Regions from separate parts of the Streptococcus sp. 4094 genome, predicted to be linked through region 2. Evidence: predicted binding sites of a transcription regulator. Region 2 holds the regulator's gene; each other region holds the start of a gene.
The links. Region 2 encodes CtsR, which represses protease genes until heat stress. Its sites were predicted from a motif close to TTGGTCAAAAAAGGTCAAANA; they were not measured.
Positions count from the first base shown of each region.

Region 1: a site for CtsR is predicted at 4,694-4,714, ahead of clpP (ATP-dependent Clp protease proteolytic subunit ClpP). Genes of this name have one in related genera too.
Region 3: a site for CtsR is predicted at 3,391-3,411, ahead of HT721_RS00400 (ATP-dependent Clp protease ATP-binding subunit). Genes of this name have one in related genera too.

Region 1 is NZ_VMMI01000034.1:81,116-87,126, forward strand. Features, by position in the region: gene HT721_RS08310 (MerR family transcriptional regulator) at 1-32, shown strand, start outside; gene HT721_RS08315 (DUF1697 domain-containing protein) at 74-595, opposite strand; gene HT721_RS08320 (NAD(P)/FAD-dependent oxidoreductase) at 644-1,816, opposite strand; gene HT721_RS08325 (DegV family protein) at 1,875-2,720, opposite strand; gene HT721_RS08330 (TetR/AcrR family transcriptional regulator) at 2,845-3,402, shown strand; gene HT721_RS08335 (cytidine/deoxycytidylate deaminase family protein) at 3,421-3,888, shown strand; gene upp (uracil phosphoribosyltransferase) at 3,977-4,606, shown strand; gene clpP (ATP-dependent Clp protease proteolytic subunit ClpP) at 4,780-5,370, shown strand; gene HT721_RS08350 (YlbG family protein) at 5,449-5,715, shown strand; gene HT721_RS08355 (ABC transporter substrate-binding protein) at 5,799-6,011, shown strand, end outside.
Region 2 is NZ_VMMI01000011.1:65,370-71,380, reverse strand. Features, by position in the region: TPP riboswitch at 1-72, shown strand, start outside; gene HT721_RS03510 (thiamine-binding protein) at 141-431, shown strand; gene HT721_RS03505 (ABC transporter permease) at 394-1,152, shown strand; gene HT721_RS03500 (ABC transporter substrate-binding protein) at 1,191-2,198, shown strand; gene HT721_RS03495 (ABC transporter ATP-binding protein) at 2,198-2,923, shown strand; gene HT721_RS03490 (CtsR family transcriptional regulator) at 3,046-3,504, shown strand; gene HT721_RS03485 (ATP-dependent Clp protease ATP-binding subunit) at 3,506-5,938, shown strand.
Region 3 is NZ_VMMI01000003.1:14,966-20,976, forward strand. Features, by position in the region: gene HT721_RS00375 (phosphate ABC transporter ATPase) at 1-233, opposite strand, end outside; gene HT721_RS00380 (bifunctional methylenetetrahydrofolate dehydrogenase/methenyltetrahydrofolate cyclohydrolase) at 370-1,227, opposite strand; gene HT721_RS00385 (amino acid ABC transporter ATP-binding protein) at 1,381-2,115, opposite strand; gene HT721_RS00390 (amino acid ABC transporter permease) at 2,115-2,798, opposite strand; gene HT721_RS00395 (DUF1797 family protein) at 2,989-3,219, shown strand; gene HT721_RS00400 (ATP-dependent Clp protease ATP-binding subunit) at 3,450-5,708, shown strand; gene HT721_RS00405 (NUDIX hydrolase) at 5,839-6,011, shown strand, end outside.

The sequences.
Region 1 (6,011 bases), on a different contig from region 2:
TTGCCCATTATGTCCAAACTCAGACAAAATAAAATCGGAGGAGTGATCTTCCGATTTTTACTAAATTCAAGCACTACTTGCTTAATAATTTTTCTACTACATTTAGTTTTCGCATTGTCAAATCTACATTAAAAAGCTTTTCAAGATAGTTGGTATGGAGTTTCTTTTGTTTTGCAGTTCTAGGGAGATAGAGGTAAAGACAATGGTTACCGATACAAATTTCTTCTTCACCGTAATCAATTTTCAATTTTTCTAAAGGGAGACTTTGAATAGATTCTTGATAAAAAATCACGTGTATACGGTCATAAAGATAGTGTTCTCCAAACGGGTTTTCTTGGACAATTTTTTTAAAATCACTTTTATTCTTGATAACCATTTTTAAGTCGGCCCCAATTTTTTCCTTTATCAGAGTATGAACACGTTCTCGTATTTCTTCGAGAGCTAAGTTACTTTCAAGAATAATATTTCCACTTTGAATATAAGTTCGAACTTGTTGAAAACCAGCTTCTGTCAAGATATCTACTAGATAAGACATTTTAGGGATAGCATTTTTTCCATTAGGAGTAACTCCCCTTAACAAGATAATATGTTCCAAAGGACTTCCTTTCTTTTGGGGCTGATTTAGCCATTGAATAATTTAGATTTAGATTGGGTTTGATCCCGCCACCCAGCCGGTACAGAGGGCTGAAGTGATATTAAACCCACCCGTGTGGGCATTGATATCCATGACCTCGCCAGCAAAGTGGAGGCCAGGTACCAGCTTACTTTCAAGGGTTTTAGGGTTGATTTCCTTAAGACTGACGCCACCCTTGGTGACAAAGGACTTGGCAAGGGACATTTTTCCGGTCACAGGGATTTTGAGGGCCTTAATAGACTGGAGAAGTTGTTCTCGTTCCTTTTCAGTCAGTTGTTTGACTTTTTCAGGATAGCTTTGCACAAAAAATTCTGCCAAGCGTTCTGGAAGCAAAGTTTTTAAGGCATTTTTTAGAGATTTTTCCCTATTTTCTTCTAGAAATGCAACCAAGTCATTTTCAGAAAGTTGAGGCAAAACATCGAGTGAGAGAACCTCTCCGCCCTTGACAAAGCTAGACATACGCAGAGCAGCAGGGCCTGACAAACCAAAGTGGGTAAAGAGCAAATCGTGAGTGATGACATGCTTACCATAGCTTAGGGTCACATCGTCCAGCGAAATACCCTGCAAAGCCTTGTGTGGAAAATCTGTCAACAAAGGACTTTCAGCTGCCTCAAGCTCGGTAATGGTGTGCTTAAAATGACGGGCAATCTCATGACCAAAACCAGTCGAACCAGTAGAAGGATAGGATTTACCACCTGTTGTGACAATGAGTTTCTCACAAGTGAAGGTTTGGTCTGCGGACTTAAGGACAAACTGGTTGTCGATTTTTTTAACCGAAACAATTTCGGTTTGAGTGGCAACTTGGCCGCCTAGCTCAGTGATTTTCTTTTCTAAAGCCTCGATAATGGTTCGTGATTTGTCACTGGCCGGAAAGACGCGTCCGTGGTCTTCGACCTTAAGTTTAACACCATTTTCTGTAAAAAAGTTAATGATATCATGGTTATCAAACTGGGAGAAGACACTGTAGAGAAAGCGCCCATTTCCAGGGATGCCAGCTAGCAGGTCGTCCAAGCTACCATTGTTGGTTACATTGCAACGACCACCACCAGTACCAGCTAATTTTTTTCCGAGTTTCCGATTTTTTTCGATGAGGAGGGTTTTCTGTCCATAAAAGCTACTGGAAATCGTAGCCATCATACCAGCAGGTCCCCCACCGATAACAATAGTATCAAAATGTTTCATAGCTCTATTGTACCACAAAAAAACAAGAGATGAAGGTCACCTCTTGTCAAGAATGCAATTAATCAATTTCATATCCCATCAGCAAACCACCATCTTCTGCATAGAAACTGCAGAGACCAGAGGTTGGTAGAATTTTAATATCCGCCTGTGGGAAATTTTCACGAATTCGCTCTGAAAGCTGTTGGCAACATTTCTCGTTATTGCGTTGGGCCATGACAATACGGCCACCAGCATAACCAGCTTTTATTAACTCTTCATAGGCTGCCTGAATCGATTTCTTTGGTCCTCTTGCTTTTTGTAGCAATTCGAGAGTTCCAGTTTCACTAGCTTCTCCGACCATACGGATATTTAGAAGGCCAACGACTGTACCGATAAGCTTGCTCAAACGGCCGTTTTTTACCAAGTTATCGACCTTTGCTAGAACAAAGAGCAACTTGGTTTTTTCTTGATAGGCAGTGATAGTTTCAACCACTTCTTCAAAAGATAGGCCCTGGTCAATCAAGTCATTTAATTTTTCTACAAGCAAGTCAACTTCACCGCCAGCAGACAAACTATCAATTACATGAATTTTAGTGTCAGGATGTTCTTCCAGATAAATATTCTTGGCCAGTTGCGCACTATTGTGACTACCAGAAAGAGTACCTGTGATGGTTACTAGGAAAATGTTTTTGGCACCTTCAAATGCCCGCAAATAATCATCTGGGCTTGGACAAGCTGATTTTGAAGCTTCTGCGGTTGCATACATGGTTTCCATCATTTGGTCAATATCAAGACAGGCATCATCAACAAAGACCTGATCAGCTACTTGAATGGTTAAGGGGACGCTTACAAAGGTTGTGTCAATAGCTGGTGTTGCCAGCTGACGATAATCACAACCAGAGTCAGCAATAATCTTCCAAGTCATAGAAATTCTCCATCTTTGTCAGTTATACATTGACAAAGGTTCTGTCTTTTTTTACAATTATATCATGAAAACCCTTGAAACAAAAGCCTCATCCGTCTGTTGTGACAAGTAGAAAGAAAATGTTATGTCTGAACGTAGAATCTCTGAAAAGTCTCTTGAAAATCTCAGAAAATCAAACCAAGAATCCAATTTATTAACCAGAGAAGCCATTGAAACAGCCCTCTTACAACTCTTGGAAAAAAAGGACTTGACCAAGATTAGTATTTCTGAATTGGTCAAACGTGCAGGCGTTTCGCGTGCAGCCTTTTATCGCAATTATGATTCCAAAGAGGAGATTTTAGAAAGCGTCTTTAAACGAACTGTCCACAATATTATGAAACAGCTGCATCATTACGATTTAAAGACAGACCTTTATCTGGTCTGGGTTCACCTTTTCCGAGAAGCAAGAAAGGAAGCCAGAGTGATTCAACTGGCCTTGGATTACCATTTAGAAAAAATCTTTGTCCAAGCCATGCAGGAATTTTTAGAAAAATACCATGGAAAATCAAAAGGTGTCAGCTCTTATCTTCATTCCTTTTGGAGCTCGGCCATCGTCTCTGTTCTTTTAAAATGGATCAAGGATGGCATGAAGGTACCTGCTGAAAAGATAGCGGATTTACGGTTACCATTTTTTAAAAAATAGAGAAAAAGGAGAAGAGATATGACTGAAAAAAGACTAGCATGGGATGAGTATTTTGCAGCCCAAGCCCTACTAATTGCCAATCGATCCACTTGTAAACGTGCCAAAGTGGGTGCGATTCTGGTAAAAGATAATAAGGTTATTTCCACTGGTTACAATGGTTCGGTATCAGGAACCGAGCATTGTATTGACCACGAATGTCTAGTCATTGAAGGACACTGTGTTCGCACCCTTCATGCTGAGGTCAATGCTATCCTTCAAGGTGCAGAACGTGGTGTTCCTAAAGGCTTTACAGCCTATGTAACCCATTTTCCTTGTCTGAACTGTACAAAACAATTGCTGCAGGTTGGTTGCAAGCGCGTGGTTTATATTAACCAGTATCGAATGGACGACTATGCCCAATACCTTTATCAAGAAAAGGGAACAGAATTAACCCATTTACCACTTGAGACAGTACAGGCAGCTCTTAAAGAGGCAGATCTAATGTAAAAATTATCAAAAATAAATGGTTTAGAAAGATTTTTAAACCGTTTTTTGGTATAATAAGAAGAATAAATTGAAAGAAGGAATTCCAAAAATGGGAAAAATTGAAGTTATTAATCACCCGCTGATTCAACACAAATTGTCAATCTTGCGTCGTACAGATACTTCTACAAAAGCTTTTCGTGAGCTAGTAGATGAGATTGCAATGTTGATGGGGTATGAAGTACTTCGTGATCTTCCACTAGAAGATGTGGAGATCGAAACACCAATCACAAAAACAGTTCAAAAACAATTGGCAGGTAAGAAATTGGCCATCGTTCCAATCTTGCGTGCAGGTATCGGGATGGTTGATGGTCTCTTGAGCTTGGTTCCAGCTGCTAAAGTTGGTCACATTGGTATGTACCGTGATGAAGAAACGCTTCAACCAGTTGAATACTTGGTGAAATTGCCTGAGGACATTAACCAACGTCAAATTTTTGTAGTAGACCCAATGTTGGCAACAGGTGGATCAGCAATCTTGGCCGTTGACTCACTTAAAAAACGTGGTGCATCAAATATTAAATTTGTCTGCCTTGTATCTGCTCCAGAAGGTGTAAAAGCCCTTCAAGAAGCTCATCCGGATGTAGAAATCTTTACAGCAGCCTTGGATGAACGCTTGAACGAACACGGTTACATCGTTCCAGGTCTTGGAGATGCTGGGGACCGCTTGTTCGGTACGAAATAAGATCGAAAAGAAGAATGACTTGGAAAAGAAGTTCCAGTCACGAAAGGAGGTTGAGTTTTTGTTTCTGTCTAATGAAAACAGAGCAAAAATTTGACCTTTTTTGACCAAGATATTATAATAGTCTTATCTTCTGTCATTTGACCAACAAAAATAAAACTCAAAAGGAGAAATGAATGATTCCTGTAGTTATTGAACAAACAAGCCGTGGAGAACGTTCTTACGATATTTACTCACGTCTTCTTAAAGACCGCATCATTATGCTGACAGGTCCCGTTGAAGACAATATGGCCAACTCTGTTATTGCCCAATTGCTTTTCTTGGATGCCCAAGATAGTACAAAAGATATTTACCTTTATGTCAATACACCTGGTGGTTCTGTTTCAGCTGGTTTGGCAATCGTTGATACTATGAACTTTATCAAGGCAGATGTCCAAACCATCGTTATGGGAATGGCTGCATCTATGGGGACTGTTATTGCATCAAGTGGAGCAAAAGGCAAGCGTTTCATGCTTCCAAATGCAGAGTATATGATTCACCAACCGATGGGTGGTACAGGTGGTGGTACTCAACAAACCGATATGGCGATCGCTGCAGAACACTTGCTTAAAACTCGTAATACCTTGGAAAAAATCTTGGCTGAAAATTCAGGTCAGTCAATCGAAAAAGTCCATGCAGATGCAGAACGCGATAACTGGATGAGTGCCCAAGAAACACTCGAATATGGCTTTATTGATGAAATCATGGCCAACAATTCATTGAACTAATGATGATAGAAGGCAAACTCGACTGGGTTTGCTTTTTTTGGTATAATAGGGAGAGATTTCTTAGAAAGAGGATTTATCATGTTTGAAAAAGTCAATCGATCTGGCTTGATTATCTATCTTTACTATAATCGTGATGCCAAAAAACTGCAGGATTATGGAGATATTACCTATCATTCCAAGAAACATCGTTACTTACAACTTTATGTTCCAACTCAAGAAGTGGAGCAATTGGTCGGGCGCTTGAGCAAGGAAAAGTTTATCAAAAAAGTCAGAGTTTGTCATATCCAAGAACTGGAAACACCCTTTGTGGGCAACCTTTACCGAGAAGAAAACGTTATCAGATAAAAATTTAAAGAAAAGTGTTGACAATTTTCTGATAATTCGGTATATTCTTAACAGACTATTTAAGAAATAAGGAGACAAAAAAGATGAAGAAAAAATTTGCCCTATCGTTTGTGGCGCTTGCAAGTGTAGCACTTCTTGCAGCCTGTGGAGAAGTGAAGTCTGGAGCAGTCAACACTGCTGGTAACTCAGTAGAGGAAAAGACAATTAAAATCGGATTTAACTTCGAAGAAACTGGTGCCGTAGCTGCCTACGGAACATCTGAACAAAAAGGTGCCCAACTTGCTGTTGACGAAATC
Region 2 (6,011 bases):
GAGAGGAAGTGTTAAACTTCGACCGCACCTGATCTGGGTAATGCCAGCGTAGGGAACGATACTTAGTCTATTCTTGACCTTTTCCATATATGGCAAAGGTTTTTCTTTTTGTCAAAGGAAAACGAGAAGAGGAGGTTTTTATGAAAGCAAGCATTGCCTTGCAAGTTTTACCCCTAGCGCAGGGGATTGATCGGATAGCTGTTATCGATCAGGTCATTGCTTATCTGCAAGTTCAAGAAGTGACGATGGTGGTGACACCATTTGAAACGGTCTTGGAAGGGGAGTTTGATGAGCTCATGCGTATTCTCAAAGAAGCGCTGGAAGTGGCAGGGCAGGAGGCAGATAATGTCTTTGCCAATGTCAAAATAAATGTAGGAGAGATTTTAAGTATTGATGAGAAACTTGAAAAGTATACTGAGACGACACATTAGTCTATTGGGCTTTCTGGGAGTCTTGTCAATCTGGCAGTTAGCAGGTTTTCTTAAACTTCTCCCCAAGTTTATCCTGCCGACACCTTTTGAAATTCTCCAGTCCTTTGTTCGTGACAGAGAATTTCTCTGGCACCATAGCTGGGCGACCTTGAGAGTGGCTTTATTGGGACTGATTTTGGGAGTCTTGATTGCCTGTCTCATGGCTGTACTTATGGATAGTTTAACTTGGCTCAATGACCTGATTTACCCTATGATGGTGGTTGTTCAGACCATTCCGACCATTGCCATAGCTCCTATCTTGGTCTTGTGGCTAGGTTATGGGATTCTGCCCAAGATTGTCTTGATTATTTTGACGACAACCTTTCCTATCATCGTCAGTATTTTGGACGGTTTTAGGCATTGCGACAAGGATATGCTGACCTTGTTTAGTCTGATGCGGGCCAAACCTTGGCAAATCCTGTGGCATTTTAAAATTCCAGTCAGTCTGCCTTACTTTTATGCAGGTCTGAGGGTCAGTGTCTCCTACGCCTTTATCACAACAGTGGTATCTGAGTGGTTAGGAGGCTTTGAGGGTCTTGGTGTTTATATGATTCAGTCCAAAAAACTGTTTCAGTATGATACCATGTTCGCTATTATTATTCTGGTATCGATTATCAGCCTTTTGGGTATGAAGCTGGTCGATATTAGTGAAAAATATGTTATTAAATGGAAACGTTCGTAGAATTAGAATGTTTCAAAAAAAGAAAAGAGGAAATTAGAATGAAGAAAACATGGAAAGTGTTTTTAACGCTTGTGACAGTTCTTGTAGCTGTTGTGCTTGTGGCCTGTGGTCAAGGAACTGCTTCTAAGGACAACAAAGAGGCAGAACTCAAGAAAATCGACTTTATCCTAGACTGGACACCAAATACCAACCACACAGGGCTTTATGTTGCCAAGGAAAAAGGTTATTTCAAAGAAGCTGGAGTGGATGTTGATTTGAAATTGCCACCAGAAGAAAGTTCTTCTGACTTGGTTATCAATGGTAAGGCACCATTTGCAGTGTATTTCCAAGACTACATGGCTAAGAAGTTAGAAAAAGGGGCAGGAATTACTGCCGTTGCAGCTATTGTTGAACACAATACATCAGGAATCATCTCACGTAAATCTGACAATGTTACCAGTCCAAAAGACTTGGTTGGGAAGAAATACGGAACTTGGAATGACCCAACTGAACTTGCTATGTTGAAAACCTTAGTAGAATCTCAAGGTGGAGACTTTGAAAAAGTTGAAAAAGTACCAAACAACGACTCAAACTCAATCACACCGATTGCCAATGGCGTCTTTGATGCTGCTTGGATCTACTATGGATGGGACGGAATTCTTGCTAAATCTCAAGGTGTAGATGCTAATTTCATGTACTTGAAAGACTACGTTAAAGAATTTGACTACTATTCACCAGTTATCATCGCAAACAACGACTATCTGAAAGACAATAAAGAAGAAGCTCGTAAAGTCATCCAAGCTATCAAAAAAGGTTACCAATATGCTATGGAGCATCCAGAAGAAGCAGCTGATATCCTCATCAAAAATGCACCTGAACTCAAGGAAAAACGTGACTTTGTCATCGAATCTCAAAAATACTTGTCAAAAGAATACGCAAGCGACAAGGAAAAATGGGGTCAATTTGATGCAGCTCGCTGGAATGCCTTCTACAAATGGGATAAAGAAAATGGTATCCTTAAAGAAGACTTGACAGACAAAGGCTTCACCAACGAATTTGTGAAATAATGACAGAGATTAGACTAGAACACGTCAGTTATGCCTATGGTCAAGAGAGGATTTTAGAGGACATTAACCTGCAGGTGACTTCAGGAGAAGTGGTTTCTATCTTAGGCCCAAGTGGTGTTGGTAAGACTACGCTTTTCAACTTAATTGCGGGGATTTTAGAAGTTCAGTCAGGGAGAATTGTCCTTGATGGTGAAGAAAATCCCAAGGGGCGCGTGAGTTATATGTTGCAAAAGGACTTGCTCTTGGAGCACAAGACGGTGCTTGGTAATATCATTTTGCCCCTCTTGATTCAAAAAGTGGATAAGGCGGAATCTATTGCCCGAGCGGATGACATTCTTGCGACCTTCCAGTTGACAGCTGTACGAGACAAGTATCCCCATGAACTTAGCGGAGGGATGCGTCAGCGTGTGGCCTTGCTTCGAACTTACCTTTTCGGGCACAAGCTCTTTCTCTTAGATGAGGCCTTTAGCGCCTTGGATGAGATGACCAAGATGGAACTCCACGCTTGGTACCTTGAGATTCACAAACAGTTGCAGCTGACAACATTGATTATTACTCATAGTATAGAGGAGGCCCTTAATCTCAGCGACCGCATCTATATCTTGAAAAATCGCCCTGGGCAGATTGTTTCAGAAATTAAACTAGATTGGTCTGAAGATGAGGACAAGGAAGTCCAAAAGATTACCTACAAACGTCAAATCTTAGCAGAATTAGGCTTAGAATAAGTAGAAAAATAGGGAGTTGGTGAAGATTATCCTTTACTAGCGCCCTTTTTCTTTTAAAAATGAGAAAATTTCGGTATAATAGTCAAAGATAGTCAAGGTTTAAAGAGAGAGGTGGGTTTGTAATGAGATTTAAAAATACATCGGATCATATTGAGGCCTACATCAAGGCGATTTTAGATCAATCTGGAATTGTGGAGTTGCAACGGAGTCAGTTGGCGGATACTTTTCAGGTTGTTCCTAGTCAGATTAATTATGTGATCAAGACACGCTTTACGGAAAGTAGAGGCTACTTGGTTGAAAGTAAGCGTGGTGGTGGAGGCTATATTCGGATAGGACGGATTGAGTTTTCGAGTCATCATGAAATGCTCAGGGAGCTGCTTTACTCAATTGGTGAGCGAGTTAGTCAAGAAATTTATGAGGATATTCTGCAGCTTTTGGTTGAGCAGGAATTGATGACCAAGCAGGAGATGAATTTGCTGATGGCAGTAGCTTTGGATCGCGTTCTAGGAGAAGAAGCTCCAGTCCGTCGAGCTAATATGCTACGACAGGTCATACAAGAGATAGATAGAAAAGGGAAGTAAGATGAACTATTCAAAAGCATTGAATGAATGTATCGACAGTGCCTACATGGTTGCTGGCCATTTTGGAGCTCGTTACCTAGAGTCTTGGCACTTGTTGATTGCCATGTCCAATCACAGTTATAGTGTGGCAGGGGCGACTTTAAATGATTATCCATATGAGATGGACCGTTTAGAAGAAGTCGCTTTGGAACTGACTGAAACGGACTATAGCCAGGATGAAACTTTTACGGAGTTGCCGTTCTCCCATCGTTTGCAGGTTCTTTTTGATGAAGCAGAGTATGTAGCGTCAGTGGTCCATGCTAAGGTGCTAGGGACGGAGCACGTCCTTTATGCGATTTTGCATGATGGAAATGCCTTGGCGACTCGTATCTTGGAGAGGGCTGGTTTTTCTTATGAAGACAAGAAAGATCAGGTCAAGATTGCTGCCCTACGTCGAAATCTAGAAGAACGTGCAGGTTGGACTCGTGAAGACCTCAAGGCTTTACGCCAACGCCATCGTACAGTAGCTGATAAGCAAAATTCTATGGCTAATATGATGGGCATGCCACAGACTCCGAGTGGTGGTCTCGAGGATTATACGCATGATTTGACAGAGCAAGCGCGTTCTGGCAAGTTAGAACCAGTCATCGGTCGAGACAAAGAAATATCCCGTATGATTCAAATCTTAAGCCGTAAGACTAAGAATAATCCTGTCTTGGTTGGGGATGCTGGTGTCGGGAAAACTGCTCTGGCGCTTGGTCTTGCCCAGCGTATTGCTAGTGGGGATGTGCCTACGGAAATGGCTAAGATGCGCGTGTTAGAGCTTGATTTGATGAATGTCGTTGCAGGGACACGTTTCCGTGGTGACTTTGAAGAACGCATGAACAATATCATCAAGGATATTGAAGAAGATGGCCAAGTCATCCTCTTTATCGATGAACTCCACACCATCATGGGTTCTGGTAGCGGTATTGATTCAACTTTGGATGCGGCCAATATCTTGAAACCAGCCTTGGCGCGTGGAACTTTGAGAACGGTTGGTGCGACCACTCAGGAAGAATACCAAAAACACATCGAAAAAGATGCGGCCCTTTCTCGTCGATTCGCTAAAGTAACGATTGAAGAACCAAGTGTTGCAGACAGCATGACCATTTTGCAAGGTTTGAAGGCGACTTATGAGAAACATCACCGTGTGCAAATCACAGATGAAGCGGTTGAAATAGCGGTTAAGATGGCTCATCGTTACTTAACCAGTCGCCATTTGCCAGACTCTGCTATCGATCTCTTGGATGAGGCAGCAGCAACAGTGCAAAATAAATCAAAGCATGTAAAAGCAGACGATTCTGACTTGAGTCCAGCTGACAAGGCCTTGATGGATGGCAAGTGGAAACAGGCAGCCCAGCTAATCGCAAAAGAAGAGGAAGTACCTGTCTATAAAGACTTGGTGACAGAGTCTGATATTTTGACCACCTTGAGTCGTTTATCAGGTATTCCAGTCCAAAAACTGACCCAAACGGACGCTAAAAAATACTTGAATCTGGAAGCTGAACTGCACAAACGTGTTATCGGTCAAGATCAAGCTGTTTCAAGCATTAGCCGTGCGATTCGCCGCAACCAGTCAGGGATTCGCAGTCACAAGCGTCCGATTGGTTCCTTTATGTTCCTAGGACCGACAGGTGTCGGTAAGACCGAATTGGCCAAGGCTCTGGCAGAAGTCCTCTTTGATGACGAATCAGCTCTTATCCGTTTTGATATGAGTGAGTATATGGAGAAATTCGCAGCCAGCCGTCTCAATGGCGCTCCTCCGGGCTATGTGGGCTACGAAGAAGGTGGAGAGTTGACCGAGAAGGTTCGCAACAAACCCTATTCCGTTCTCCTCTTTGACGAGGTAGAGAAGGCCCACCCAGATATCTTTAATGTTCTCTTGCAGGTTTTGGACGATGGTGTTTTGACCGATAGCAAGGGACGCAAGGTTGATTTTTCAAATACCATTATCATCATGACGTCAAATCTTGGTGCGACAGCCCTTCGTGATGACAAGACTGTCGGATTTGGGTCTAAGGATATTCGTTTTGATCAGGGAAATATGGAAAAACGCATGTTCGAAGAGCTGAAAAAGGCTTATAGACCTGAGTTTATCAACCGTATTGATGAAAAGGTGGTCTTCCATAGCCTGTCTAGCGAACATATGCAGGAAGTGGTGAAGATTATGGTCAAACCTTTAGTGGCAAGTTTGGCTGAAAAAGGCATTGACTTGAAATTACAAGCTTCCGCACTGAAATTGTTGGCCAATCAAGGATATGACCCAGAGATGGGAGCTCGTCCACTTCGCAGAACCCTACAAACAGAAGTGGAAGACAAGTTGGCAGAACTTCTTCTTAAGGGAGATTTGGTGGCAGGCAGCACACTTAAGATTGGTGTCAAAGCAGGCCAGTTAAAATTTGATATTGTATAAAAGAATAAAAGTATCAGCATCTGACCATAAGTCACAGTGGAGTGATACTCAATGAAAATCAAAGAGCAAACTA
Region 3 (6,011 bases), on a different contig from region 2:
GGGGTAAATGGTGGCAGAAAGGGATGCTGACAGATGTAATCTAAAATTTCTTTTTTTAAACAAGAATCAGCACAGTCAATACTTGTTTGACGTTTATGAAGTTTTTCGTAAGCTATAAATTTAGCAATTTTTTCTAATTCCCACTCTTGAATATTTGGATAATCAATTAGTGCTAAGTAGTATATTCCATCCCATTGTAAACTATATTCCCCATTATAAATTTTTAAAATCATCTAATCACCTCACTCCATTATACAACAAAAAGGAGGCGCAGACCTCCTTTTATAAACTTATTTCTAAAATTTAATACTCATTTCTGCCATTTCAGATATAGCTATAGAAAATACACTCTCTTCAGCGATTTTTCTCTTATTTTCTATCCAATGTCCGAAGTGCTGCCTGATAGGTTTGCTCCATCAGCATAGTAATGGTCATAGGACCGACACCTCCAGGAACTGGCGTGATGTGGCTAGCAAGTGGGGCAACCGCCTCATAATCAACATCCCCACAGAGCTTACCATTTTCATCGCGGTTCATCCCAACGTCAATGACTACCGCACCTGGTTTCACAAAATCAGGAGTCACAAACTTAGCACGACCGATTGCTACTACAAGAATATCTGCTTTAGCAGCTACCTTGGCAAGATTATGAGTACGTGAATGGGTCAAAGTCACTGTAGCATTCTTGGCCAAAAGAAGCTGAGCCATGGGTTTTCCAACAATGTTTGAACGACCGATGACAACCGCATTTTTACCTTCTAAATCAATCCCATATTCATGAAACATTTCCATAATTCCTGCAGGTGTCGAAGGAATCATGACTGGATGACCAGACCAGAGACGCCCCATGTTTAAGGGATGGAAACCATCCACATCCTTTTCTGGGTCAATAGCCAATAGAATCGCCTCTTCATCAATGTGTTTTGGTAATGGCAACTGGACCAAAATCCCATGCCAAGCTGGATCTTGATTGTATTTGGCAATCAAGTCTAATAATTCCGCTTGGGTAATGGTATCTGGAACTCGCACTACTTCACTACGGAATCCTGCCGCAAGGGCAGAACGTTCCTTGTTACGAACGTAGACTTGGCTGGCTGGATTGTCTCCAACCAAAATCACTACCAAACCAGGCACTAGACCTGTTTCTTCCTTTAATCTTGCAGTCTTTTCAGCCAGCTGTCCCTGTAATTTGGCCGCTAAAGCTTTCCCATCAATAATCTGTGTCATATCACTTCTCTTTTCTTACAAATATCTTTAATTATACCAAAAAATACAATGTAGCTCTAACACTTCTTGACTAGGTCATCCTATAGTTTCAAACTATAAGAAAAAGCTCGGGTCGAGCTTTCCATTAATCTTGTCTTGAAATTTTAAAATAGATTATAAAACCTTACTCAAGAAGTCTTTAGTCCGTTGTTCTTGAGTTTGTTCAAAAATCTGTTCTGGTGTTCCGTCTTCAACAACCACACCGTCTGCCATAAAGATGACACGATCTGCCACCTCACGGGCAAATCCCATCTCATGTGTTACGATAACCATGGTCATTCCTGACTTGGCAAGGGCTTGCATAACAGCTAGAACTTCTCCAACCATCTCAGGGTCCAGAGCTGAAGTCGGCTCGTCAAAGAGCAAAACATCAGGTTCCATGGCCAACCCACGCGCGATGGCAATCCGTTGTTGCTGGCCACCTGACAAACTCTGTGGATAAGCATCTGCCTTATCTGGCAAACCAACTTTTTCCAAAAGCTCTTGGGCTCTCTTCTCAGCAACAGCCTTGCTCTCACCTTTGGTCTTGATAGGTGACAAGGTGATATTTTCCATCACAGTCATATTAGGAAAGAGATTAAATTGTTGGAAAACCATGCCCATCTTCTCACGCATGGCAAACAGGTCATTCTTCTTGTCCGTAATATCGACTCCCTCAAAGATAACCTTCCCTTTAGTCGCTTCTTCCAACAAATTCATAGAGCGAAGCAAGGTAGATTTCCCGCTCCCCGAAGGACCGATGATAACGACAACTTCTCCTCTTTTAATCTCGAGGTTGATGCCCTTCAATACTTCATTTTTTCCAAATGATTTATGTAAATTTTCAATTTTTATCAAAGTTTCTGTCATTATTTCTTATCTCCTTGTCCCATACGTTTTTCAAAAGCTTTCAAGGCTACTGTCAAAATAGAAGTCATAATCAAGTAATAAAAGGCTGCAAATAAAAGTGGTGTTAAAGGTAGATAGGTTGTTGTAGAAACTGTTGTAGCCCCGTTCCATAACTCCATAACACCGATAGCTGATAAGAGGGAACTATCCTTGATAATAGTGATAAATTCGTTCCCCAATGCTGGCAAGATATTTTTTATAGCTTGTGGCAAAATCACATAGCGCATCGCATTTTTAGGACGAATCCCTAAAGAATAGGCAGCCTCTAGCTGACCTTTTGGAACCGCATTAATCCCAGCACGAACAGTCTCAGAAACATAAGCACCACTGTTCATAGAGATAATCAAAATCCCTGGAATTAGACGAGAAAGGTCAACACCTAAAATTCCAACCTGAATAGTCGGAGCATTGATGTGCATAAGGGCAAAGGCAATCATAATCTGAACCATCATCGGTGTCCCACGGAAAATCCAAACGTACAAGTTGGCGAACCAAACAAGCGGTTTAAACTTTGAACGTTGCCCAAAAGCCAAGACAACACCCAAAATAGTTCCCAAAAAGACAACACAGATAGAAATGAGAACCGTCACAACAGCCCCATAGTTAAAATAAGGTAAATACTTAGGTAAAAAAGAAAATTTCATAGTTACACTGCTTTCTAAAATAGAATACTGTATGATTATAACATGTATTGAATTAAAATTCAAACTTTTTATCCGATTTATTCAAAAAAACTTTAAGCTAGTAGAATTAGCGAGAAATCTTAGTTTTTTCTAGTCAAGTTGGCCTCCTTTATGGTAAAATAGTAACGATAAGAAATGAAGGAGAATCAAAATGGAATCACATTTGGTTAGAATCATCAACCGCCTTGAAGCAATGGCAAAAGACGGCGGAAATTTAAAACGTAATTTTGAACGCGAAGGAGTTGTTGTTGCAGAAGTTGCATACAGCCACGACGAAGAAAATGGATCAATCTTTACCCTTCGTGATGTAGAAGCTCGCGAAACTTATACTTTTGATAGCATTGATTTGATTGCAATGGAGATTTACGAACTCCTTTACTAATACAAAACAAGCTGGGATTACACCCTGCATGTCTAACCAAAATCCTTTTTGTCTCACAAATAGGATTTTTTTATTCCCTAAAATCTCAAAAATTTTCATTGTAACAACTTCTCAAAGCTTCAATCTTTTTACTTGCTTTACACCCCAATCCTGTTATAATGAGAGTATAGAAATTTGACTATTTTTGACCTTTGAACAGATCAGGATAAAGAAAGAAATGAGGTAGATGTATGCTTTGTCAAAACTGTAAAATTAACGACTCAACAATTCATCTTTACACCAATCTCAATGGAAAACAAAAACAAATTGACCTCTGTCAAAACTGCTATAAGATTATCAAGACAGATCCTAACAATAGCCTCTTTAAAGGTATGACGGATCTGAACAATCGTGACTTTGATCCCTTTGGTGATTTCTTCAATGACCTAAACAATTTCAGGCCTTCTAACAATACTCCTCCAATTCCCCCAACCCAATCAGGTGGAGGTTACGGTGGAAACGGCGGTTATGGTTCTCAAAATCGTGGACCTGCTCAAACTCCTCTACCAAGCCAAGAAAAAGGCCTACTGGAAGAATTTGGTATCAACGTAACTGAAATTGCCCGTCGTGGAGATATAGATCCCGTTATTGGGCGCGATGATGAGATTATCCGTGTCATTGAGATTCTCAATCGCAGAACCAAGAATAATCCTGTTCTTATTGGCGAACCAGGTGTCGGAAAAACGGCCGTTGTCGAAGGTCTAGCTCAGAAAATTGTTGATGGCGATGTTCCACATAAACTCCAAGGTAAACAAGTCATCCGTCTGGATGTGGTTAGCTTGGTTCAAGGAACGGGTATTCGTGGACAATTTGAAGAACGCATGCAAAAACTCATGGAAGAAATTCGCAAACGTGAAGATATCATCCTCTTTATCGATGAAATCCATGAAATTGTTGGTGCTGGTTCTGCGGGCGATGGCAATATGGATGCAGGAAATATCCTCAAGCCAGCCCTTGCTCGTGGGGAACTGCAACTGGTCGGTGCCACTACCCTCAATGAATACCGTATCATTGAAAAAGATGCTGCCCTAGAGCGTCGTATGCAGCCTGTCAAAGTTGATGAACCAACAGTGGAAGAAACAATCACTATCCTCAAAGGAATTCAAAAGAAATACGAAGACTACCACCACGTTCAGTATACCGATGCTGCAATTGAAGCAGCTACAACTCTTTCCAATCGCTACATCCAAGATCGCTTCTTGCCTGACAAGGCCATTGACCTCCTAGATGAAGCTGGTTCTAAGATGAACTTGACCTTGAATTTTGTGGATCCTAAAGTAATTGATCAACGCTTGATTGAGGCTGAAAATCTTAAATCTCAAGCTACACGAGAGGAAGATTTTGAGAAGGCGGCTTATTTCCGCGACCAGATTGCCAAGTATAAGGAAATGCAAAAGAAAAAGGTCACAGACCAAGACACTCCTATCATCAGTGAGAAAACCATTGAGCACATTATCGAGCAGAAAACAAATATCCCTGTTGGTGATTTAAAAGAGAAAGAACAATCTCAACTCATCCATCTAGCCGAAGATCTCAAGTCTCATGTTATTGGCCAAGATGATGCAGTCGATAAGATTGCCAAGGCTATTCGCCGTAATCGTGTCGGTCTCGGTACGCCTAACCGTCCAATTGGAAGCTTCCTCTTTGTCGGGCCAACCGGTGTCGGTAAGACAGAACTTTCCAAACAACTAGCCATTGAACTTTTTGGTTCTGCTGACAGCATGATTCGCTTTGACATGAGTGAATACATGGAAAAACACAGCGTTGCTAAGTTGGTCGGTGCCCCTCCAGGTTATGTTGGTTACGATGAGGCTGGGCAATTAACTGAAAAAGTTCGCCGCAATCCATATTCTCTCATCCTTCTCGATGAAGTGGAAAAAGCCCATCCAGATGTTATGCACATGTTCCTCCAGGTCTTGGACGATGGTCGTTTGACAGATGGGCAAGGACGTACCGTTAGCTTCAAGGATGCCATCATCATCATGACTTCAAATGCAGGTACAGGTAAGGCAGAAGCCAGCGTTGGATTTGGGGCTACTAGAGAAGGACGTACCAACTCTGTTCTTGGTGAACTCGGTAACTTCTTTAGCCCAGAGTTTATGAACCGTTTTGATGGTATTATCGAATTTAAGGCTCTCAGCAAGGACAACCTCCTTCAGATTGTCGAGCTTATGCTTGAAGACGTTAACAAGCGCCTCTCTAGCAACAACATTCATTTAGATGTAACTGACAAGGTCAAGGAAAAATTAGTTGACCTCGGCTATGATCCAAAAATGGGAGCACGCCCACTTCGTCGTACTATTCAAGACTATATTGAGGACGCAATCACTGACTACTACCTTGAAAATCCAAGCGAAAAAGACCTCAAGGCAGTTATGACTAGCAAGGGAAACATTCAGATTAAATCTGCCAAAAAAGCTGAAGTGAAAGCTTCTGAAACAGAAAAATAAATACTATATAAAATAAGTGGAAAATGAAAATTTTCTGCTTCTTTTTTACTAAAATAACTGTAATTTCTTGACAGCTTGCCCTTTGTCCATTATGATAATAATAACGATACTAGATAATGAGGAAAATGCAATGGCAAACCCAACTTTCGGAGAAAAAAAAGCGAATACAGACTATGTTTCACGTTACGGTGTATATGCAGTTATTCCTGACGCTGAACAAAAACAAATAGTTTTAGTTCAAGCTCCTAATGGTGCTTGGTTCTTACCAGGTGGCGAAATTGAAGCAGGGGAAAATCATCAGGA